Linked DNA regions of Aquibium oceanicum. The protein of the gene in region 1 interacts with the protein of each later gene in a pairwise test. Links are inferred from orthologs where the notes say so. Each region holds a gene or a part of one and is shown on either strand. Other genes may lie near its edges. The genes, in order: trkA and ptsN.

Evidence for each region.
Region 2: the proteins of trkA (region 1) and ptsN interact in binary tests that used the Escherichia coli proteins (3 or more experiments, as listed by UniProt). The link is inferred for Aquibium oceanicum from one-to-one orthologs.

The regions. Positions count from the first base shown.
Region 1 is NZ_CP018171.1:3,107,556-3,118,849, forward strand. Bases 5,096-7,996 are described here. They hold trkA (Trk system potassium transporter TrkA), read right to left. Parts: upstream 7,284-7,996; coding sequence 5,907-7,283; downstream 5,096-5,906. Other genes in these bases: BSQ44_RS15200 (D-amino-acid transaminase), read right to left, coding at 5,096-5,878; ntrX (nitrogen assimilation response regulator NtrX), read right to left, coding at 7,303-7,996. Also shown: BSQ44_RS15170 (ABC transporter substrate-binding protein), read right to left, coding at 1-21; BSQ44_RS27170 (hypothetical protein), read left to right, coding at 1-190; BSQ44_RS15175 (hypothetical protein), read right to left, coding at 184-1,620; BSQ44_RS15180 (MarR family winged helix-turn-helix transcriptional regulator), read left to right, coding at 1,838-2,356; mazG (nucleoside triphosphate pyrophosphohydrolase), read left to right, coding at 2,400-3,224; GTPase HflX, read right to left, coding at 3,230-4,630; RNA chaperone Hfq, read right to left, coding at 4,631-4,879; more of BSQ44_RS15200, read right to left, coding at 5,018-5,095; more of ntrX, read right to left, coding at 7,997-8,664; BSQ44_RS15215 (sensor histidine kinase NtrY-like), read right to left, coding at 8,654-10,927; ntrC (nitrogen regulation protein NR(I)), read right to left, coding at 11,155-11,294. UniProt on the Escherichia coli protein: Part of the constitutive potassium transport systems TrkG and TrkH. May regulate the transport activity of TrkG and TrkH systems. Binds to NAD(+) and NADH.
Region 2 is NZ_CP018171.1:433,094-444,241, forward strand. What follows is about bases 5,286-8,040. They hold ptsN (PTS IIA-like nitrogen regulatory protein PtsN), read right to left. Parts: upstream 7,018-8,040; coding sequence 6,553-7,017; downstream 5,286-6,552. Other genes in these bases: BSQ44_RS02245 (nucleoside hydrolase), read right to left, coding at 5,286-5,661; BSQ44_RS02250 (Hsp20 family protein), read left to right, coding at 5,780-6,205; BSQ44_RS02255 (BQ00720 family protein), read left to right, coding at 6,267-6,524; hpf (ribosome hibernation-promoting factor, HPF/YfiA family), read right to left, coding at 7,091-7,672; rpoN (RNA polymerase factor sigma-54), read right to left, coding at 8,013-8,040. In the rest of the region: BSQ44_RS02210 (hypothetical protein), read right to left, coding at 1-458; rpsU (30S ribosomal protein S21), read right to left, coding at 594-875; BSQ44_RS02220 (hypothetical protein), read left to right, coding at 1,199-1,429; nth (endonuclease III), read right to left, coding at 1,486-2,247; BSQ44_RS02230 (DUF2244 domain-containing protein), read left to right, coding at 2,270-2,755; BSQ44_RS02235 (methylated-DNA--[protein]-cysteine S-methyltransferase), read left to right, coding at 2,829-3,722; BSQ44_RS02240 (ribokinase), read left to right, coding at 3,792-4,697; more of BSQ44_RS02245, read right to left, coding at 4,720-5,285; more of rpoN, read right to left, coding at 8,041-9,530; lptB (LPS export ABC transporter ATP-binding protein), read right to left, coding at 9,696-10,499; BSQ44_RS02280 (LptA/OstA family protein), read right to left, coding at 10,511-11,071; LPS export ABC transporter periplasmic protein LptC, read right to left, coding at 11,073-11,148. UniProt on the Escherichia coli protein: Seems to have a role in regulating nitrogen assimilation.

The DNA.
Region 1 (11,294 bases):
TTTGTTGCTGTTTTCAGTCATGCCGGTTCCCCTGTGTGTTCGTTGTAATTCGACCGAAGCACTGCCTTTCGCGCCGCCGCCGTGGCACGAGATTTTGCATGTGTACAAACTAAATCATCAATGCCCGACCGTGGCAACAGGAACTGCCGCTGGGGAAGACACGGGCGGCCGAAAGGCGCTCGCTCAGTAGCCGGTGGGCGTCGAGAGCAGCCACAGGCCGAACACCGTATAGGCGACCATCAGCACGGCGAGCGGCATCTGGCTGATCGTCGCCAGCCGGGCCGATCCGTGCCGCCGCCAGGCGATCACATGCGCGCTCACCACCGCAAGCACGTGTCCGGCGATGATGGCGGTCGCCTGAAGGTTCCAGATCACCCAGGCCGACTCGGCGCCGAGCACCGTCCCCGCCGACACGTGGTATCCGGCCGTGCCGAAGAGGTTCCAGCCGTTGGAGAACGGATCGGAGATCGCGGCAAGCGCGTATTGCCCGTTCACCGCCAGTGACGTCAGGTAGTGCGAGAAATGGTAGGCGAGCGCGATCGGCATGATCGACCAGACGAGCGCGCCAGCGGCCTCCACCGCCGAACCCTTTCGCCCCGCCAGCCGCTCGCCCGAGGCGACCGCAAGGAAGAACCCGGCGCCGAGTACGCAGAACGTCGCGGTCAGGCCGAGCGTGTTGGCCGTCATGACCGCGCTGCGGCCGGGAAACTCCAGCGGATTGATGCCGATCATGCCCAACCAGGAAAAGGTCCGCATCAGCCCGTCGAAGGAAACCGAGGCGAGTGCCAGCAGCAGGAACGCCGTTCCGGCAACCGGCAGCGAAGGCTGCTCCGCCAGCCGGGCGCCCGGAAGATTGAGGCGCAGTTCCTTTGGACCCGGCAGCCCTTCGCTGGCGAGGATCCCGATCCGGGAGATCATGCGCAGGAAGACGGTCAGGAACTCGCCGTCCCGGCTCCACCGGTCGAAGCCGAAAAGCACCATCAGCACGAACGTACCGGCCCAGTAGACCGCGACGATCGCGGCGAGCCGTGCAGGGTCGTCGGGTGCCGGATAGACCAGTTCGAACCACGCGAAGCATGCCAGTCCGACGAAGGCCGGCCAGCGGCCGAGCTTTTCCGGATAGGCCAGCCATCCCGTCTCCCCCCTGCCTGCGGCCAGCACCAGGAGACGCCAGGGCCCGTACCAGGGATTGATCCAGCGCCACAGGTCGCCAAACAGCCCCTGCGCCAGCACGATCGCCACCCAAAGCACGGTCCAGACCATCAGCGGCAACGGGTTCGACAGCGGGTCGCGACTGCCCCAGAACCCTGCCGCCACGAGGCCGGCCAGCACGAGGAACGACGCCGAACTCGACACCGGCACACCGCTCCTCGGCATCCGCGCGATGGTCGCCCGCGATTGGGCCAGCCGGTCGAGCGAACGCGGGTCGATGAAGAAAAGCACGAGAAAACTGAGCGCTACGGCGACGGCTCCGCCCAGAAGGTAATATCCCGTCGGCAGAAGCATGACGTATCCGCGATCCGACGCATGCGCGAAAGCCGCGTCGAACCCCAGCGTGGCCGGAACGAGCAGAAAGATGACGAGTAGGACGAATCGGACGTGAAATCGGGTGAGTCGCATGCCTCTGGCCGACCTGAAATCGCCACAGACTTGCACGCGAAAGCGCCGCCGCAAAGTCCCGGCCGTGTTTCCGGGCACGAGACGTGCAGTTGCAATTTTGGCGGGCAGGTTCGGCACATCTGCCCTGAAACTATTTTAGGCCAGACGAGTTCTCGACTTGAATGGATGGCGCTCATGCGTCTATCCATTTGATATACCAAATAGCAGGCTGGAATGGATGCTGACGAGCGGTGACAGCGGTATTGCCGACGACGACGAGGCGCCTTCCCTGGATCAGGGCATGCTTCTCGGGCTCATGGGGCGCGAACTGCGTGTTACGTATCTCGCGGTGTTCCGGAGGGTCGAGGACCAGCTGGAAAAAGTCGGCATAACCCCGCAGCAATTCGCGCTCCTGGTCGTCGTCGAGCGCAACCCCGGCGCCCGCCAGACCTTGCTGGCCAAAGCGCGCGGGCTGGACAAGTCCACGCTCGTTCCGATGATCGACCGGCTCGAACGCGACGGCCTGCTGGAGCGGCGTCCGCTCGCCAACGATCGCCGCGTCCGCGCGATCTGGATCACCGAACGCGGCAAGCAGATCCTCGACGCAGCCATCCCGGTGGTGCGCGAAAGCGACGATCTCGTCCGCGGCAGCCTGACCGAATCCGAAAGGGCGCAACTCCTGAAGCTGATGGAAAAGATCCGCATCGGCATCGAGGACAGTGCGGCCTCTGCGCGTGGGAACGACGCCGCCGCTTGAAGACGCGGCTTGGAACCGGACTGCCACCGCGCTAGGCTCGGCCATGCTCCCCTCCCCCTACATCTCCCGCCTTCTTGAAATCATGACCGCCCTGCGCACCCCCGGCACCGGATGCCCGTGGGACCTGGAGCAGGACTTTGCCACCATAGCGCCCTATACTCTGGAGGAAGCCTACGAGGTCGCGGACGCGATTGAGCGCGGCGACATGGACGACCTGCGCGAGGAACTGGGTGACCTCCTGCTCCAGGTCGTCTTCCACGCGCGCATGGCCGAGGAGGCCGGTGAGTTCTCATTCGGCGACGTCGTCGATGCCATCACCACCAAGATGATTCGCCGACATCCGCACGTGTTCGGCAACGCCGAGGCGCGCGCGGCCGGGTCCGCGAAGGGAATGTGGGACAGCATCAAGGCCGAGGAGAAGGCCGAGAAGCGCCAGAGGCGCCTCGCCCGCGGCCTGTCGGCCGAAGACAGCGGCGACGGTTTCCTCGACAGCGTGCCGGTCGGGCTGCCGGCGCTCGTTCGTGCGAAGAAGCTCCAGGAGCGCGCGGCGAAGGTCGGTTTCGACTGGAAGGAGGCCGGACCCATCCTCGACAAGATCGAGGAGGAGATCGCAGAACTGCGTAAGGCGATCGCCGACGGCGACCAGGCGTCCACGCAGGACGAGTTCGGCGACGTGCTCTTCGCGCTGGTCAATTTCGGCCGTCACGCCGGCATCGACGGCGAGACGGCGCTCCACGGGACGAACGCAAAGTTCCGCCGCCGCTTCCACTACATCGAACGGGCGCTGAACGCGTCCGGAAGCCGTCTCGAAGACGCCTCGCTCGATGAGATGGAAGATCTCTGGCAGCGCGCGAAAGCGGCCGAGTAGTATCGCTACTCCGGCGCCGGCCCAGCGGTCGTTAGCCGGCTTTCCAGTTCGGCGCGTGTTGCGCGCGTGACGCGGATCGTCAGTTCCGCGCCGCCGTCATCGAGGTCCTTGCGCGTGATGATCTCGGCGTTCCGGTAGATCCAGTCGAGGTGGCGCAGGCCGTCCGGCGGGACCTGCACCGTCATCGTCTCCAGATCCCCCGAGACGCGGCTTTCCACGATGGCGAGAAGGTTTTCCAGCCCCTCCCCGCTGATCGCCGACACCGCCACGGGCGGCGCCTGCGGGTCGCGCGCAGCCTGCTGCATCAGCCGCTCGCGGTTTTGCGCGTCCAGCTGATCGATCTTGTTCCAGACCTCAACCACCTTGCCGTCGGGCGCGGTGTCGACGCCGAGGTCGGAGAGAATCCGCTCGACGTCCTCGGCCTGCGCGGCCGTGTCCGGATCGGAAATGTCGCGCAGGTGGATGACGAGATCGGCCTCGACCACTTCTTCCAGCGTTGCCCGGAACGCTGCCACCAGATGCGTCGGCAAGTCGGAGATGAAGCCGACGGTGTCGGACAGGATGACGATCGTGCCATGCGGCAGCCGCACACGACGCAGGGTCGGGTCGAGCGTGGCGAAGAGCATGTTCTCGGCCAGCACCTCGGCGCCGGTCAGCCGGTTGAACAGCGTCGACTTGCCGGCATTGGTGTAGCCCACGATCGCCACCACCGGGAACGGAACCTTGCGGCGCTTGGAGCGGTGCAGTTCGCGCGTGCGCCGCACGGTTTCGAGCTCGCGCTTCAGCTTGGTGATCTTGTCCTGCAGGATGCGCCGGTCGGCCTCGATCTGGGTTTCGCCGGGACCGCCAAGGAACCCCGCGCCGCCGCGCTGGCGTTCAAGGTGCGTCCAGCTGCGCACGAGGCGGCCCTTCTGGTAGTTCAGATGGGCGAGTTCCACCTGCAGCGCGCCTTCCTTGGTGCGCGCCCGTTCGCCAAAGATTTCCAGGATGATGCCGGTGCGGTCCAGCACCTTGGCGTTCAGCGCCTTTTCGAGGTTGCGCTGCTGCACGGGGGTCAGCGGATGGTCGATGATGACCAGCGACGCTTCCGCCTGCTTGATGTGTTCGGCCAGTTCCTCGATCTTGCCGGTTCCAAGAAGCGTCGCCGGACGCGGCACGTTCACCGTCACGATTTCCGTGTAGACCGGATCGAGATCGATCGCCCTTGCAAGCCCGATCGCCTCCGCGAAGCGCGCTTCGGGAGACCGCGACAGCCGCGGACGGGCCTTGCTCTCGTCGTCCTCGCGGGAAAATCGCGGCAGCACGGGCACGACGATCGCGGCGCGCGCCGTCTTGCCCTTCAGTGCCTCGTCGGCCTGCCGGTCCTTCGCCCCCTGCTGGCGCCCGCCCGGATTGCTAGCGTCCAATCAGCTTTCCCGGCTGCTTTCCTCGCCATCGAACATCTGAACCGGCTGGCTCGGCATGATGGTGGAAATGGCATGCTTGTAGACGAGCTGCGAGTGCCCGTCGCGGCGCAGGAGAACACAGAAATTGTCGAACGATGTCACCACGCCCGTAAGCTTCACACCATTGATCAGGAAGATCGTAAGAGGATTCTTGCTCTTGCGTACTGAATTCAGGAACAGATCCTGAAGATTCTGCGAACGTTCCGCCATTTTTCTTTTCTTTCGCCGTTCCCCGTCCCCCGTACACGACGGCGTCAACACGTAAACGCCCGTTCCAAATGTACGAAAAACTACCCACCTCGGAAGGGTTGGCGCAATAGCTCGCCCCACTCCCCCTCAATGCGGTTATCAGGCTTGGCTTTTTTCCGCAACGTCAAAAAAAGCCTCGCGCAGCGAAAGTACCACCGAACCCGGGTGGCCGTTAGCGATCACATGGCCGTCGATCTCGACCACCGGCATCGCGATGGTCGTCGCCGAACTGATGAAGGCTTCCCGGGCGTCCTTCGCCTCCGCGACCGTGAAGCCGCGCTCCTCGATCGCGAGGCCGAGCTTGGCGGCGACCTCGAACAGCGTTGTGCGGGTGATGCCCCGCAGGATGCCGTGGTCGGCCGGCCTGGTGACGAGACGGCCATCCTTCGTGACGATCCAGGCATTCGAGGATCCGCCCTCCTTCACCATGCCGTCGGTGTCGACGAACCACGCCTCCTGCGCGCCCGCGTCCCTGGCCGCCTGCTTGGCCAGTACGTTGGGCAGGAGGCCCACCGTCTTGACGTCGACGCGGTCCCAGCGGTTTTCCGGCACGGTGATCACCTTGATGCCGGTTCCGGCCCGCTTGGCACCAACGGCGGGATCGACCTTGCGCGCCGTGACGACGAGAGACGGCGCGGTATCCTTGGGAAACAGGAAGTCGCGCGGGGCAACGCCGCGCGTCACCTGGAGATAGACAAGGCCGTCGCGCACCCGGTTGCGCGCCACCACCTCGCGAATGATAACCTCCAGCGCCTTGCGGCCGAGCGGCCAGTCCATCGCCAGTTCCCGCAGCGACCGATCGAGCCGGTCGAGATGCCCCTTCATGTCCACGATGAAGCCGCGCGCCACCTCGCACACCTCGTAGACGCCGTCGGCGAACTGGTAGCCGCGGTCCTCGATGTGCACCGCGGCCTCGGCATGGCGCACGTAGCGCCCGTTCACGTAGGAAATTCTCGGCATTGTCCCCTCGGCTCCGACCGGCGCGCTTCTAGAAGAACTCGAGACTGACGCGGAACATCTGTTCGACCTGGCGCACCGCGTTCGCCATGGCGAAGATCACCACCCGGTCGCCGGGGCGGATGAGCAGCGAGCCGCTCGGCTTGATCACCTGTCCGTCGCGATAGACGATGCCGAGCCGCATGCCGTCGGGAAGGTCGAGATCGCGCAACGGCGATCCGACCAGCGGCGAGGTTTCCAGCGCCTCTGCCTCGATGATCTCGGCAGCACCCCGCTGCACGCTGTGGACCGCCCGGATGCGCCCGCGCCGCACGTGCTGGAGCACGCGCGAAATCGTCACGGAGCGCGGGTTGACGTGCGCGTCGATGCCGAGTGTCTTGGTGAAGTCGTGATAGGTCGGATTGTTGATCAGGACCAGGTTGGACTTGCAGCCGAGCCGCTTCGACATCACGCTCGACAGGATGTTCACCTGGTCGTTGTTGGTCAACGCCACCATCAGGTCGGCGTCCTGGATGTCGGCCTCCAGGAGCAGCTTCTGGTCCAGCGCGCTGCCGTGCAGCACGACGGTGCGGCGCAGCTTGTCGGCGATCGTCACCGCGCGCTCGCGCGTATCCTCGATGATCTTCACCTTGGTGCGGGTCTGCCGCGCCTCCAGCGCCTTGGCGACGTAGAGCCCGATGTTGCCGCCGCCGGCGATCACGATGCGCAGCGCCTCCGATTCCTCGTGTCCGAAGAGGCCGAGCGTGCGCCGCACCTGGTCCTTGCGCGTCACCACGTAGGCGAGGTCGCCCGCGACCAGCTGGTCGGCCGAATGCGGGATGAACAGCCGTCCGTTGCGCCACACGCCGACCACGGTCGAGGGCAGGTCCGGGAAGAGGTCCGAGAGCTGCGACAGCGGCGTGTTGATGACCGGGCATTCCTCCAGGCACTCGATCGCCACCATCGCCACCTGGTCGTCGGCGAAGCGCACGACGTCGGTGGCGCCCGGCAGGGCGATGCGCCGCAGCACCATCTCGCCGACTTCGATCTCGGGCGAGATGATCACGTCGATCGGCAGGTTCTCGCGCGAGAACAGGTTCTGGTAGTGCGGCAACAGATAGGACTGCGCCCGGATGCGCGCGATCTTGGTGGGGATATTGAACAGCGAGTGCGCCACCTGGCACGCCGTCATGTTGACCTCGTCGTAGAGCGTCACGGCGATGAACATGTCGGCCTGCTGGGCACCCGCCATCTCCAGCACGTCCGGATGCGCGCCGTGCCCGACGAAGCCGCGCACGTCGAGCTGGTCGCGGATCGTGCGTACCAGTTCCGGCGATGTATCGATGACGGAAACGTCGTTCTGTTCGGCGGCGAGCCGCTCGGCGATGCCGTAGCCGACCTGGCCGGCACCGCAAATGATCACGCGCATTCCTTGCTGCTCCGATCCGTCAAACGCCGAGCGACTTCAGCTTCCTGTGCAAGGCGGACCGTTCCATACCAACGAACTCGGCCGTGCGCGAGATGTTGCCGCCGAAACGGTTGATCTGGGCGATCAGATATTCCTTCTCGAACATCTCGCGCGCCTCGCGCAGCGGCAGGGCCATGATGTGCTGGTCCGACTGGTTGGGCGCGCGCGGCATCACGTCGCCGATCTCCGCCGGCAGGAGGTTGGTCGTGATCGGAGCGTCCACGTCGTCGCCGCGCGACAGGATCATCAGCCGCTCGACGTTGTTGCGCAGCTGGCGGACGTTGCCCGGCCAGTTGTGCGCCTGCAGCACGGCCAGCACGTCGTCTCCGATGCGCCGGTTCCGGATGCCCGACTGGCGCACGACCTGCTTCATGAAGTGGTCGACGAGGTACGGAATGTCCTCGCGCCGTTCCGACAGCGCCGGCACGATCACCGGAACAACGGCGAGCCGGTGATAGAGGTCCTCGCGGAATCGACCCTCCGCGATCATCGCCTCGAGGTTCTGCGCCGTGGAGGAGATGATCCTGACGTCGACCTTCACGCGCTTGGCCCCGCCGACCCGCTCGAACTGCTGGTCGACCAGCACGCGCAGGATCTTGTTCTGCGTCTCGCGCGGCATGTCGGCCACCTCGTCGAGATAGAGCGTCCCGCGATGCGCCTCTTCCAGCGCCCCGACCTTGCGTTCGGCCCCGTTCGGCTCGGTGCCGAACAGCTCGATCTCCATCCGGTCGGGCGTGATCGATGCCGCGTTCATCGACACGAACGGCGCGTCCTTGCGCGCCGAGAGCGCATGGATGGCGCGCGCCGCCGCTTCCTTGCCCGAACCCGAGGGGCCGATGACCATCACCCGGCTGTTGGTCGGCGCGATCTTCTCGATCGAATGACGCAGATGGTTCATTGCCGCCGAATTGCCGATCAGGTCGAACGTGTCGGCAGTGCGCTTCTTGAGTTCCGTCACCTCGCGCCGCAGCTTCGAGGTTTCCAGCGCCCGCTCGCAGATGAGGATCAGCCGGTCGGTCTTGAACGGCTTCTCGATGAAATCGTAGGCGCCGCGCTTGATCGCGGAGACAGCGGTCTCGACCGTGCCGTGGCCCGAGATCATGACGACGGGCACGTTCGGGTGGATCGTCTTGATCTCGTCCAGAAGCGCCAGTCCGTCCAGCCGCGATCCTTGCAGCCAGATGTCGAGCAGGATCAGCCGGGGCACGCGCTCCGCGATCGACGCCAGCGCGCTGTCGCTGTCGAAGGCTGTGCGGGTCTCATGCCCTTCGTCGCTCAGGATACCCGCGACGAGTTCCCTGATGTCCTCCTCGTCGTCGACGACAAGAATGTCAGACGCCATTTTGAACCTTCTCTTCCTGCTTTGCCGTGGTGTCCGGGAGTTCGGCGGCGGACCCGCCCTCGGAAGCCGGCAGGATCACGCGGATCAATGCCCCCTTCCCCCCGAAGAAGTCGGCCGGAGCATCGTGGAGCTCCAGCCGACCTCCGTGATCCTCGATGATCTTCTTGACGATAGCGAGACCGAGCCCCGTACCCTTCGCCCGCGTGGTCATGTAGGGCTCGAGCAGTTTCTGCCGGTTTTCGGCCGGCAGCCCTTTGCCGTTGTCCACCACGTCCACGGTGATCCAGTCGTCCTTTCGCGAGGCCGCGATCATGATGACGCCGGACTGCCCGTCCTTCGTCTCGTTCGATTCGATCGCCTCGGAGGCGTTCTTGATCAGGTTGCCGAAGGCCTGGCTCATCAGCCGGCTGTCGAACCGGCCAACGAGGGGCTCGCTGCCGAAGGCCCTGCGGAACTCCACGTCGGAATTGCCGACCTCGACCAGGAACGACGCCTCCCGCAGCGCCTCGCGCAGATCCATCGGTTCCATCGCGGGCTTGGGCATGCGCGCGAAGGCGGAGAATTCGTCGACCATGCGTCCGATGTCCCCGACCTGGCGGATGATCGTGTCGACGCACTGGTCGAAGACCCCACGGTCCTCGGTGATCACCTTGCCATAGCGCCGGCGGATGCGTTCCGCCGAAAGCTGGATCGGCGTCAGCGGGTTCTTGATCTCGTGGGCGATGCGCCGTGCCACGTCCGCCCATGCCGAGGATCGCTGCGCCTGCACCAGGTCGGTGATGTCGTCGATGGTGACGACGTAGGACGGCAGTTCGGATTTCTTGTCGCCCTCCTCGATCGTCACCTGGACGTTGAAGGTGCGCTCCACGCCGCCGCGGCTGAAGGCGACCTGCTCGCGATGCACCGCCCTGCCCGAGGAGCGCGACACCTCGAACACCCGTCCGATGTGCGGCAGGATCGACGACAGGCGCTCGCCTTCCGAACTCGTCGCCCGGATCCCGAGCATGGTCTCGGCCGACCGGTTGACGATGGTGATCATGCCGTCTGCGTCGACGCCTACGATGCCGGCACTGACGCCCGCCAGCACGGCCTCCGAAAAACGCCGCCGCTCGTCGATCTGGTCCTTGGTCGAGAGGATCTCGTTGCGCTGCGACTTCAGCTGCAGCAGCATCTTGTTGAACGTGTCGCTGAGCGAGGCCACGTCGCCGTCGGAATTGCGGACCGGAACCGACACGTCGAGGTTTCCCGTCGCGACCTCGTCCGCCGCGCCGATCAGGCGGCGAATCGGCCGCACCAGCCTGTCGGCCACCGCGATGCCAGTCCAGATCGCCGACAGGATGATGATCAGCGTCAACCCCAGATAGATTAAGGCGAACGCGACCTGCACCGTCGTGCGGCTGTCTTCGAGCGCGCCGTAGTCGTCCGCGTTGGCCCGCACGATCTGCCGCGCCCGGATCACCTCGGGGTCCACCAGCCGGATCGTGTAGAGATAGACGTCCTCGATCTCGCGCAGGCGGATGATGGCGCCGACGATGTTGCGGGTGCGCGGCTCGATCAGCACAGGCCGTCCGTCCGCGGCTTCCTCCACGGCGCCGGCCGGCGCCTCCGGCATGTCGAAATCGGCGGGCGTCTCGGCCTGCATGATGAAATTGCCGTTAGCGTCGATCAGCGCGGCGTGGGCGAGCGCACGGCCCACCGCCTGCTGGGTCAGGAGCGCCTGGAAACCGATGCGGTCGAGCCCGTAAAGCGAGCGCCGCTGATCGAGGTCGATCGCCATCGACAGCGTAGTGCCCTGAAGGTTGCGCGCGTTTTCCTGGATATAGGCCTCAGCGATCGACAGCGACGAACTGACGATCGCCTTGGTCTTCACCTCGAACCAGCGGTCGAGCCCGATGTCGAGCGTGATCGACGCCACGATGGCGATGATGATGGCCGGCACCGCCGCGATCAGCGAGAACAGCGTCACGATGCGCACGTGCAGCCGCGAGGCCGCCTTGCCGCGCCGCCGCGCCAGCGCGATCTGCTGCACTTCGCGGCCGATCAGGAAGACCAGGAGGAGGATCAGCGCGACGTTGATGCCGATCAGCGTCAGCATCACCTCGTTGGTCGGCGCGATCGGGCCGAGCCCGACGAGGATGACGAAGGAGACGGCGGCGCAGACGAGCGCCGCGATCACCGTCATCATCCCAGGCAGCACCGAATGCCGGCGCCCTTCGGCGGACGCAGCCTCCTCCGGCGGGTCCCCCCCGGCCCCGTCGGCCATATCGGTATGTGCTGCCATAGGCGCGGTGCCACTCCGAATCGTACGTGGCTATTGTGCAACGCATTGTGGCTTTTCTGCAACAAAACGGCGATGCAGCCATTTTCAGTCGGCGTTCTCGGAGCCCGCCTAAACAGCCTCTTCGAAGATCGCAACCGGTCTGGGACGGAGTAGAAGGCGGACGGCACGAATGGCCGCCACGTCCGTCAGGGATGACTTTCTTGTGAGAATCAGGAGGTGCGCGACGTCCGGTAGACGTTGACGCCGAGTTCGCGGATCTTCTTGCGCAGCGTGTTGCGGTTCAGGCCGAGCAGTTCGGCCGCCCTGATCTGGTTGCCACGTGTGGCCGTCATGGAGGCCAGCACCAGCG
Region 2 (11,148 bases), 2.7 Mb from region 1 along the record:
AACGCCTGAAATCCCGCGATCACGAACAGCAGGAGAACCACCGCCTGAACCGCTGCGAAGGGCGGTTCGGAGCCGGTCGGTGCCAGCAAGTGGAGCGGGCCGATCTTCAGGAACGACTGAACGACCAGCACGAAAACGTTGAGATAGAGCGCGAATAGCGCCGTGACGATGAAGACCGGGCGCCAGACTCCGGCGAGATGGTACCGGTAGTATGCGGCGAGCGCCACGGCGAGGAGCGCGGTCGATAGGAGACCGAAGGCAACGGCAGGCGTGATGGTGCTGAATGGCAGGAGAAAGCCGGTCAGCGTGGTCAGGGTTGTGGTGGCGAGGAAGACGTGCGTCCAGCGGACGTTCGCCGGGCGGCCAAGCAAGCCCGCCAGCCAGACGAGCCCGCTGACGATAGCGACGAGGCTCAGCGCGACGTGAGCGACCGTGAATGCGAAAAGGCCAATGTTCATTGCAACCTCCGCGTCGAGACCCCTTAGTGGGACCTCCAACGGGGAAGAAAACGCCTGCTTCGCAGAATTGTAAATCCCGATTTCGCACCGCAGCGAAGATTCGCGCCAGCGAACCTTCGCGGCCGGTGAAAACCGTCAGTGCGTCGCGTTCGCGGCCGAAGGCGCGGGACGCATGCCCGGACGGGGAGCGCGCGGCTTCTTCTTGGGGCTTGCGATGATCCCTTCGCGCTGAGCCAGCTTGCGGGCCGCCTTGCGCGACCGCCGGACAGCTTCCGCCTTTTCGCGGGCACGCTTCTCGGATGGCTTCTCATAGGATCTGCGGGCTTTCATTTCTCGGAAGACGCCTTCCCGCTGCATCTTCTTCTTGAGCACCTTGAGTGCCTGGTCGACGTTGTTGTCTCTCACATGTACTTGCAATGTTCTTCCTTCATCTGTGCGCCGGCTCCATGCCGGCGGCGTGAGGCGGGAACGAAAGGCCCATTCCCGAAACGGCGGTAGTATCCCAACCGGATCGGGAATGACACCCTGCGCGGCGATTTTGTTTCCTTAACGGATGGCGCGCCCGTTGGATGCACGGCCTCCAGTGACCGAAAGTTGCGTGCCGCGCCTTATTCTCACGTATTTAATTCAAATTTTACCCTGTTCAACGGAGGCTTCTGAAGTTCCTCGCGGAAGCCGGAACCATGCCGGGACAGACTGGTTGTCCTCGCAACAGTAAGATCGAGACCTGGAGAAGAAACATGGCTTCACGAGAAAGCCACGACAAAGAGGAGGCGGCCCGCTTGCTGACGCGCGAACTGCGTTCCAAGCAAAATGCACGCTTTCTGCGGGGATTGCCCGCGTTCCAACTTCGCGACGGCCTGCCAGACAAGATGCAGGGTCTTCTCGACCAGCTCGAGCAGACGGAGCGGACGTATGGCGGCGGCAATCAGGCCGGCGCGCTCGGCGCCGCCCATTTCCCTGAACGCTGACACCCGTGTCGTTGCGCGAGACACCGAGACGATCATGCGGCGCGCCGAACGGCGCTTCAGAGGCTCGCCTCGGGTATCGGACCGAGCGGCACAAGCGGCGCGGGGATTGCGTTCGTCTTCTCGGCGGCCTTGCAAAGATCGGCGATGACGCAGCTTTGGCACTCCGGCTTGCGCGCCTTGCAAACGTAGCGTCCGTGCAGAATCAGCCAGTGATGCGCGTGGCGCATATATTCGACCGGGATCACCGCCAGTAACCCGGCCTCGACCTCCTCCGGGGTCTTGCCCGGCGCCAGCCCCAAGCGATTTCCGATCCTGAAGATATGCGTGTCGACGGCCATGGTCGGTTGTCCGAACGCCATGTTGAGCACGACGTTCGCCGTCTTCCGTCCGACGCCTGGAAGTTTGACGAGGAGGTCCCGGTCGCCGGGCACCTCGCCTGCGTGGTCGCGGATCAGCGCCTGCGACAACGCGATGACGTTTTTCGCCTTGTTGCGCCAGAGCCCGATGGTGCGGATGTGCTCGCCCACCCTCTCCTCGCCCAGTTCCAGCATCCGTTCCGGCGTGTCGGCGACGGAAAAGAGCGCGCGCGTCGCCTTGTTGACGCCGGCATCCGTCGACTGTGCCGAAAGCACGACGGCGACGAGCAGGGTGAACGGGTTCACGTGCTCCAGTTCGCCCTGCGGCTCCGGCCGCTGGACGGCGAAGCGGCGGAAAATCTCGCGGACTTCATCGGGCGAATAGGCGCACTTTCGCCGTCTCTTCGCGGAGGGTCGTTTCGCCGTGCGGGGTGCGGCGTTTTTGGTCTTGGGCTTTTGCATCCGCCCTCTATAATTCCCTGTCATGCACGAAACAAACGCCGCGGACGAGCCGATTTTCAGCGCGCTGCTGACGCCGCACCGTTCGCTCGGCCCCAGGGGTTTCGCCATCCTCATGGGCATCATCGGCACCATCTCGTTCTCGATCGGCCTTCTTTTCTGGTCCATCGGCGCCTGGCCGATCGTCGGCTTCTTCGGGCTCGACGTGCTCCTCATCTACGGCGCGTTCCGGATGAACTATCGCGCTGCGCGTGCCCGCGAGGAGGTAAGTGTTTCGCGCACGCGGCTCGACATCCGCAAGTTCGCGCCGTCGGGGCGCAGCGAGTCGCATCAGTTCAACCCGTTCTGGGCGAAATTCGCGGTGTCGCGCCATGAGGAAATCGGCATCACGCGGATGGCCGTCGAGGGTCAGGGCCGCAATGTCACGATCGGCAGCTTCCTCAATCCGGACGACCGCGAAAGCTTCGCGACCGCCTTCGGCCGCGCGCTCGCGACGGCGAAGGCCGGCTGATCTCTGATCCGGCAAGTTTCGGGTGGAGAGGGTTTCCGGTTCGCGCGATAGTCGCGGCCAAGGAGACACCGCCATGAACGCCCAGACCGCAATCCTCCAGAAAGACGTCACGCCCGCTCCGCACGCCGCCGATTTCGGCGACTACGAGGTCGTGCGCAAGGTGATCGAGAAGATCAGCCGCGACTACCGCGACCAGCCGTCGCTGGAAGAGCTCGCCGATGCCGTCGGCGAAACGCCCACGGGCTTGCAAAAGCTGTTCACGCGCTGGGCGGGGTTGTCACCGAAGGCCTTCCTCCAGGCGGTCACGCTCGACCACGCGCGGCGGCTTCTCGACGAAGGCCTGCCGCTGCTCGAAACCTCGTTCGAACTCGGCATGTCCGGTCCCGGGCGCCTGCACGACCTCTTCGTCACGCACGAGGCCATGTCGCCGGGGGACTACAAGTCGCGCGGCGCGGGGCTGACGATCCGCTACGGCTACCACGTCTCGCCCTTCGGCATCGCGCTGGTCATGGCCACCGACCGGGGCCTGGCCGGGCTCGCCTTCTGCGACGCGGGCGAGGAGAAGGCCGCCTTCGCCGACATGTCGGGACGCTGGCCGAACGCCACCTATGTCGAGGACCTGTCGGCCACGGCGCCCTATGCCGCCCGCATCTTCGAACCGTCCCGCTGGCGTGGCGAGGAACCGCTAAGGGTGGTGCTGATCGGCACCGATTTCCAGGTACGGGTCTGGGAGGCGCTGCTCGACATTCCCATGGGGCGGGCCAAGCCCTATTCGCGCATCGCCGCCGAGATCGGCGCGCCGAAGGCGAGCCGCGCCGTGGGCGCCGCGATCGGCGCCAATCCCGTGTCCTTCGTCGTGCCATGCCATCGGGCGGTCGGAAAATCCGGCGCGCTGACCGGCTACCATTGGGGCCTGACGCGCAAGCGCGCCATTCTGGGATGGGAAGCGGGCCGGATCGCGGGATAGCGCCACGACAGCGTTCAATCCGCCGTGCAAATCGTCTAGCGTACCTACCGAACCATCGGGAGGACGTTCGTGGTCATCGTCATCGGCTCCATCAATCTCGACCTCATCACCACCGTCGACCGGCTTCCCAATCCGGGAGAGACGGTCGGCGGCGACCGATTCTCGACCGCTCCGGGCGGCAAGGGGGCCAACCAGGCACTCGCCGCCGCGCGCGCCGGCGCGGAGGTCCGCATGATCGGCTCGGTCGGAAGCGACGCCTTCGCCGAGGAGGCGCTGGCGCTGCTTCGCGCCGGCGGCGTCGACCTGTCCAGCGTCCACGTCTCCCATGCGGCCACCGGCGTGGCGCTCATCCTGGTCGGCGCCGACGGTGAGAACATGATTGCCGTCGCGCCCGGCGCCAATGCCGCCGTGCTGCCGGGCGACGTCGGCAAGGCTATGATGGAGAAGGGCGACGTCGTGCTCCTCCAGCACGAGATTCCGCTCTCTACCGTCGAAGCCGCGCTTCGGGCTGCCCGCAAGGCCGGCGCCGTGTCGATCCTGAACACGGCCCCCTTCCGCGCCGAGGCGGTTCCCCTGCTCGCCGAGGCCGACATCGTCGTCGCCAACGAGACGGAGTTTGACCGCTATGCCGAGGCGCTCGGACTTTCCGGCGCCGACCGCGTGGCGAAAATGCGCGCGTTTGCCGGCACCACCGAGAGGACGATCGTGGTGACGCTGGGCGGCGAGGGCGCCGTCGCCGCCTCGCCGGGTGCCGAGCTTTCGGTGCCCTCGATCACCATCGAGCCCGTCGACACCGTCGGGGCGGGCGACACGTTCTGCGGCTATCTCGGCGCGGGTCTGGACGAAGGGATCGGCTTGAACGCCGCGCTGCAGCGCGCCGCGGTCGCCGGAGCGCTCGCCTGCCTCAAACCCGGCGCCCAGCCGGCAATCCCGGTGCGAGCCGATGTGCTGGAGGCCTTGAAGGGCGCGGAGTAGAGATCCGGAGGCGGCGCCGGACTCAGAGACGCCCGAGCCGCTCCGTCAAAAGCGCGAAGAAGCCGTCGGAATCGACGTCGCGCATCACCGTGGCGTTCTTCTCTCGTCCGGTGACGCCCCACCAGTCGACCACCGTCATGCCCATGGTGAGTTCGGAAGCGGTCTCGATCGCGACATTGCAGTGGCGGCCGCCGAAGAGTTCGGGACGGATCAGATAGGCGATCACGCATGGGTCGTGCAGCGGTCCGCCGTCGCTGCCGTACTTCTCCTCGTCGTAGCGCTCGAAGAACTCCAGCAGCTCCGCCGTTGCGGTGCCGACCCGCGTGCCGAGCGCGCGGAAGGCTTCCACCCTCTTTGCGGTGGTCAGCGCCTTGTGGGTGACGTCGAGCGGCATCACGACCAGCGGTATTCCGGCGTTGAAGACGACCTCCGCCGCGTGGGGGTCGACATGGATGTTGAATTCCGCCGCCGGCGTGACATTGCCGCCTTCGAAGAAGCCGCCCCCCATCAGGACGAGCTCGCGGACGCGCGGCGCGATCTGTGGCGCGCGATTGAGAGCTGCGGCGATGTTGGTGAGCGGCCCGAGCGTGCAGAGCGTGACGGCCTTCTCGTCCTCGGCAAGCAGCGTCTCGACGATGAAGTCGACCGCGTGCTTCTCCTGGAGCGGCATTGCAGGCTCGGGAAGCTCCGGACCGTCGAGGCCAGTGCGCCCGTGGATGTGCTCGGCCGTGACGAGCCCGCGCACCAGCGGCCGCACGCAGCCGGCGAAGACCCTGGTCTCCGGCCTGCCGGCAAGTTCGCAGATCTTGCGCGCGTTCTTCTCCGTCAACGCTAGCGGAACGTTGCCCGCGACAGCGGTGATGCCGAGCACGTCCAGCTCGGGACTGGCCAGCGCGAGCAGGATCGCGACGGCGTCGTCCTGGCCGGGATCGGTGTCGATGATGATCTTGCGCGGGGTACCCATGGCCTGCTCCTGCAACCGCTTGAACTTAACGAAGCGCCGGACCATATCAGTGGCACGCGGGAGAATGCCATCCGGGTTTTCCCGCTTTCCACGTCGCTCTTAGGAGGACTGACAGACCATGTCGCGCATGACGCCTTTTTCGAGCCCGCTTCTGCTCGGGTTCGATGCAATGGAAAAGACGCTCGAACGCGTCGCCAAGTCCGGGGACGGTTATCCACCCTACAACATCGAACGGCTGCGCGGGACCAACGCCGATGGTGAGCGGTTGCGCATCACGCTGGCCGTGGCCGGTTTCTCCGAAGACGACCTCGAGGTCACGACCGAGGAGAACCAGCTCGTGATCCGCGGCAAGCAGACGGACGACGCCGAGCGGGAGTACCTGCACCGGGGCATCGCCGCGCGGCAGTTCCAGCGCTCCTTCGTGCTCGCCGATGGCATGCGCGTGGTGGGAGCGGAACTGAAGAACGGGCTCCTTTCCGTCGATCTGGACCGTCCGCAGCCCGAAAGGCTGGTACGGAAAATAAACATATCGGTGAAAGACTGATCGGAACCCTTAGCTCGAACGCGGGTTGGCATCCTGGCAGCCCTCGGCAAGGAGGCTTGAAATGACTGAACAAGAACGGAATTCCACGATGACGGCGGACCAGTTCGCCCACCTCGGAGAAGGCGCTCTCGCCTATCTCAAGAAGGTGAAGAGCGAGGAACTGAAGGGCCGCTTCCCTGGCATGCCCGAGATCGCTCCGGGCCTGGAACTCTGGGCGCTCTTCGCGGCCAATGGCCAGCCGATCCTCCTGACGGACGAGCGCGACAGCGCGCTGGGAGCCGCCATGCAGAACGATCTCACCGCCGTCAGCATTCACTGACGCCGACGATCCCTCTACCGCCCCCCGCTCAGGCTGCGTGCGAAGCGGGGGTCGACGCGAGGAAGGTGTGGATCGCCGCCGCATCCTTTGTGCCGCGGATTTTCGCCACCATTTCGGAATCCCTCAAGACCCGCGCGATGCGCGACAGGGCCTTGAGGTGGTCGGCGCCCGCGCCTTCCGGCGCAAGCAGCAGAAACACGATATCGACCGGCTGATCGTCGAGCGCCTCGAACTCCACCGGATGGTCCAGCCTCGCGAAGACGCCGGTGATCTCCTTCACACCTGGCAGCTTGCCGTGCGGGATGGCGATGCCGTTGCCGACCCCGGTCGATCCGAGCCGCTCGCGCTGCAGGATGGTGTCGAAGATCTCGCGCTCGGCAATCCCGGTGATCTCGCTCGCCTTCTCGGCCATCAGCTGCAGGAGCTGTTTCTTGGAATTGGCCTTCAAGGCCGGCATGATCGCCGGAACCTCGATCAGATCGCTCAGATCCATTGCTTCGCGTCCTTGATTTGTGCCACCGCGGGGCCGTCCCCAACAGGCCGGGCAATGCGATGAGGCTCTAGGATCAGTTCGATGCCACGGCGGATGGATCGATCCAGCCGATGTTCCCGTCGGCGCGCCGGTAGACGATGTTGACCGTGTCCGTCGCTGCGTTGCGGAAAACGTAGACCGGGCTGTCCTTGGTGTCGAGTTCGATGACGGCGGAGGCCACGCTCATGGTCTTGAGCACGAGCGAGGTCTCGGCGACGACGGTCGGCGCGTAGTCTTCCGCGACTTCGTCCTCCTCATCGGCCACCGCGGCGACGATCCTGTAGGGGATATCGGTCCAGACCGCCTCTTCCGGCGATGCGGCCTGGTGCGACTTGAGGCGGCGCTTGTAGCGGCGCAGGCGCTTCTCGATGCGTTCGGCCGCGGCGTCGAAGGCAAGCTGGGGATCCAGCGCCTGTCCCTCGGCCTGGAGCGCCATTCCGGTATCCAGGTGAATCATGCAGTCGGCCGAGAAGCGCGATCCGGACTTTTCCACCGTAACGTGGCCGGAGAACCCTCCATCGAAATATTTCGAGATCGCTTCCTCGATCCTCTGATCGATTCGGGTGCGGAACGCCTCACCCATTTCCATCTGCTTGCCGGATATGCGCAGGCCCATCTCGAAACCGACCTTTCCTGCCGTGGTGTGTGACGCTACCGAGTTTATACCTGCGATCGCACGGCACAAGCAGGTGCGGCGACGTAACGCCAGGTACCGGCGCGAGTTCCGATGTGATCGGACGGCGCAGCACGCCGGTCCGCGGGTGGGCGGCTTCTAGGAACTTCGATTTGCTTTGTCAACGCGAAGCCGGCGCCGCGTGGATTTCCGCTGCGGCATGGGCGCGGCCGCCCACGCGACAACGGGAGCATCTCTCCCGAAAGTGGGAACCGGTTTGGCCAGAAAGACATGCGCCGGGATGCATCAGGCGCAGGAGCGGATCGGAGATCGCGAGGCGTTTCTAGATCGCGCCGGCCATCGCGCGCTTTTCCCGCCGCCGCTGCACCGAGGACGGAATGTTCATGCCCTCCCGGTACTTGGCGACCGTTCGGCGGGCGATGTCGATCCCGCTTTTCTTCAGGATGTCGACGATCGCGTCGTCGGAGAGCACGTCGGAAGCTCTTTCCTCGTCGATCATCTGGCGTATGCGGTGGCGGACGGACTGGGCGGAATGCGCGTCGCCGCCTTCCGCGGACGCGATCGCAGCGGTGAAGAAGAAGCGCAGTTCGAAGACGCCGCGTGGCGTCTGCATGTATTTGTTTGCGGTCACGCGGCTGACCGTCGATTCGTGCATCTGGATGGCCTCGGCCACCGTCTTCAGGTTGAGCGGACGCAGATGCCTTATGCCGTTCATCAGGAAGGCGTCCTGCTGCCTAACGATCTCCGAGGCGACCTTGACGATCGTGCGGGCGCGCTGGTCGAGGCTGCGCGTCAGCCAGCTGGCGCTCTGCACGCAGTCGGACAGGAACTCCTTGTCGGCCGAAGACCGCGCCCCTGCGGAGACCCGCGCCAGATAGGTCTGGTCGACGAGAACTCGCGGCAGGGTCTCCGGATTGAGCTCCACGGCCCATGTGCCGTCCGGAGCCGCACGGACGATCACGTCGGGAACGATCGTCTCGGCCCCCTGTCCGGCGAAGCCCGCTCCGGGCTTCGGATCGAGTGCCCTGATCTCGCCCAGCATATCGATCAGGTCGCCCTCGTCGACTCCGCAAAGCCGCCGGAGCGCGGCGAAATCGCGCCGCGCCAGGAGATCGAGGTTGTCGAGGAGCGCCCGCATGGCGGGGTCGAGCCGGTTCAGGCGCTTCAGCTGGATCGCCAGGCATTCCGAGAGGCTGCGCGCGAACAGGCCGGGCGGATCGAAGTTCTGGCAGGCGGCGAGCACCGTTTCCAGGATGGAAGCCTCCACCCCGAGACGGGCCGCCAGTTCCGCCGGATCGTCTCGGAGATAGCCGGAATCGTCCAGGGAATCGGCCAGTTCGGATGCGATGATACGGTGCAACGGTTCGGTGAAGCCGAAGGCGATCTGCTCGGTCAGTGAATCGCGCAGCGTGACCGCCGCGGCAGCGATGTCCTCCAGATCGAAGCCCTCGCCGGCGGACCCGCCCGATCCCATGGCTGATTTCCATGTCAGGGAAAGGTCGGGGCTGAGCCGGTCGCGGATGCCCGGATCGTCCGGGTAGAGATTTTCGAGGGACGAATCCAGGCGGTCGGAGAGCCGTTCGGCATTGTGGTCGAGATCGGAGGCGAACCACTCGGTCTCGCCGTCCGCCTCGCGCTCGGGGGTCGGTTCTGCCTCGGGCTCCGGCCGGTCGTCCTCGTCGGCGCGACGTTCGAGAAGCGGATTGCGTTCGATCTCGTCGTCGATGAAGCGCTCGAGTTCGGCATGCGTGAACTGGAGCAGTCGGATCGACTGCATCAGCTGCGGCGTCATTACGAGCGCCTGCGATTGCCGCAGTTGAAGTTTCGCTGCGAGCGCCATACTGATTTACCCTGTACCCCACACCCGGTCCTTGCGGACCAACCGTCCAGCCGCATTAGAAACTGGCCCGGCTTTTGCTTGTCAAGGCCAAGCTATCAGGCGGCGCTTACCGAACGGTTTCAGGGGACGATCAAAAGGCAGGTGACGGAGGCGGAGGAGGGCCCGTCAGAGCGAGAAGGCCTCGCCGAGATACAGGCGCCGCACGTCCGGATTGCTGATGATGTCGTGGGCCCGGCCATGCGTGAGCACCTGGCCGGCATGCAGGATGTAGGCCCGGTCGATAAGCCCCAGCGTCTCGCGAACGTTGTGGTCGGTGATCAGGACGCCGATGCCGCGCGCGGTCAGGTGGCGCACGAGCTGCTGGATGTCGGACACCGCGATGGGGTCGATGCCGGCGAAGGGCTCGTCGAGCAGCATGAAGCTCGGGTTGGATGCCAGCGCCCTGGCGATCTCGAGACGCCGCCTCTCGCCGCCCGACAACGCGATGGCCGGAGACTTGCGCAGGTGCGAGATGTGGAACTCCTCCATCAGCTCGTCCAGCTTCTCCTCGCGCCGCTTGCGGTTCTTCTCGACGACCTCGAGTACCGCGCGGATGTTCTGCTCGACCGTCAGGCCGCGGAAGATCGAGGCCTCCTGCGGCAGATAGCCGATGCCGAGGCGCGCGCGCCGGTACATCGGCATCGTGGTGACGTCGAAACCGTCAATTTCGATCGTCCCCTCGTCGACCGGCACGAGCCCGGTGACCATGTAGAAGCAGGTGGTCTTGCCGGCGCCGTTGGGTCCGAGAAGGCCCACTGCCTCGCCGGCGCGCACGCCGATGGAGACACCACTCACCACCGCGCGGCCGCGATAGCTCTTGGACAGCCCGCGCGCGATCAGCGTGCCCTTCAACTTGTCGCGGTCGGGCTTCGCCGGCGAAGCCGGCGCGGCGGCAGCGGCGCTGACGGTCTTGCGCGAGAAGAACGACACTCCGGGCCGCCCTACTGCGACCGCGAGCTCGGCTGCAGGAGCATCTTGACCCGGCCCGAGCCTTCCTTCTTGCCGCACCCGTCGAGAGTGGCCTCTCCGGTGCTCATCAGCACTGTCAGCTTGCAACCGACGATGACGTTTGGGCCATCGGAAAGAACGACTTCCTTGCCGGACATGGTCAGGGTATCGGTCGCCATGTCGAAAGCCGCCTGGTCGGAGGTCGCCACCTGGGTCTGGGTCTTGACGTAGACTTTCCCGTCCACCTCGATCCGCTCGATGCTCTGCATGGAGTCGCCGGGAGCCGCCTGCTCGTTCCCATCGCCGGACTTGGCGTAGAAGACCTTCATCCGCGTCGACTTGAGCAGCGTCTCCCCCTGCATCACGTTGACGTTGCCGGTGAAGATCGCGAGGCCGTCGGCGTCGCGAACCTCCAGCTTGTCGCTCTCGATCTGGATCGGCTGATCGCCGGAGAGCTTCAGTCCCGTAAAGCGGCTCTCGCCCTGGGCCATGGCGGCCGAGCAGCCGATCGCGACCGCGAAGAGCGCGGCAAGGGCGCAGAAAAGGCGCGTCATCCTAGTTCCCCGATTTCCCGGCGCCGTCCGCCGTCTCTTCACTCTTGGCTTCGCGCGGTTCGATCTTCATCCGGACC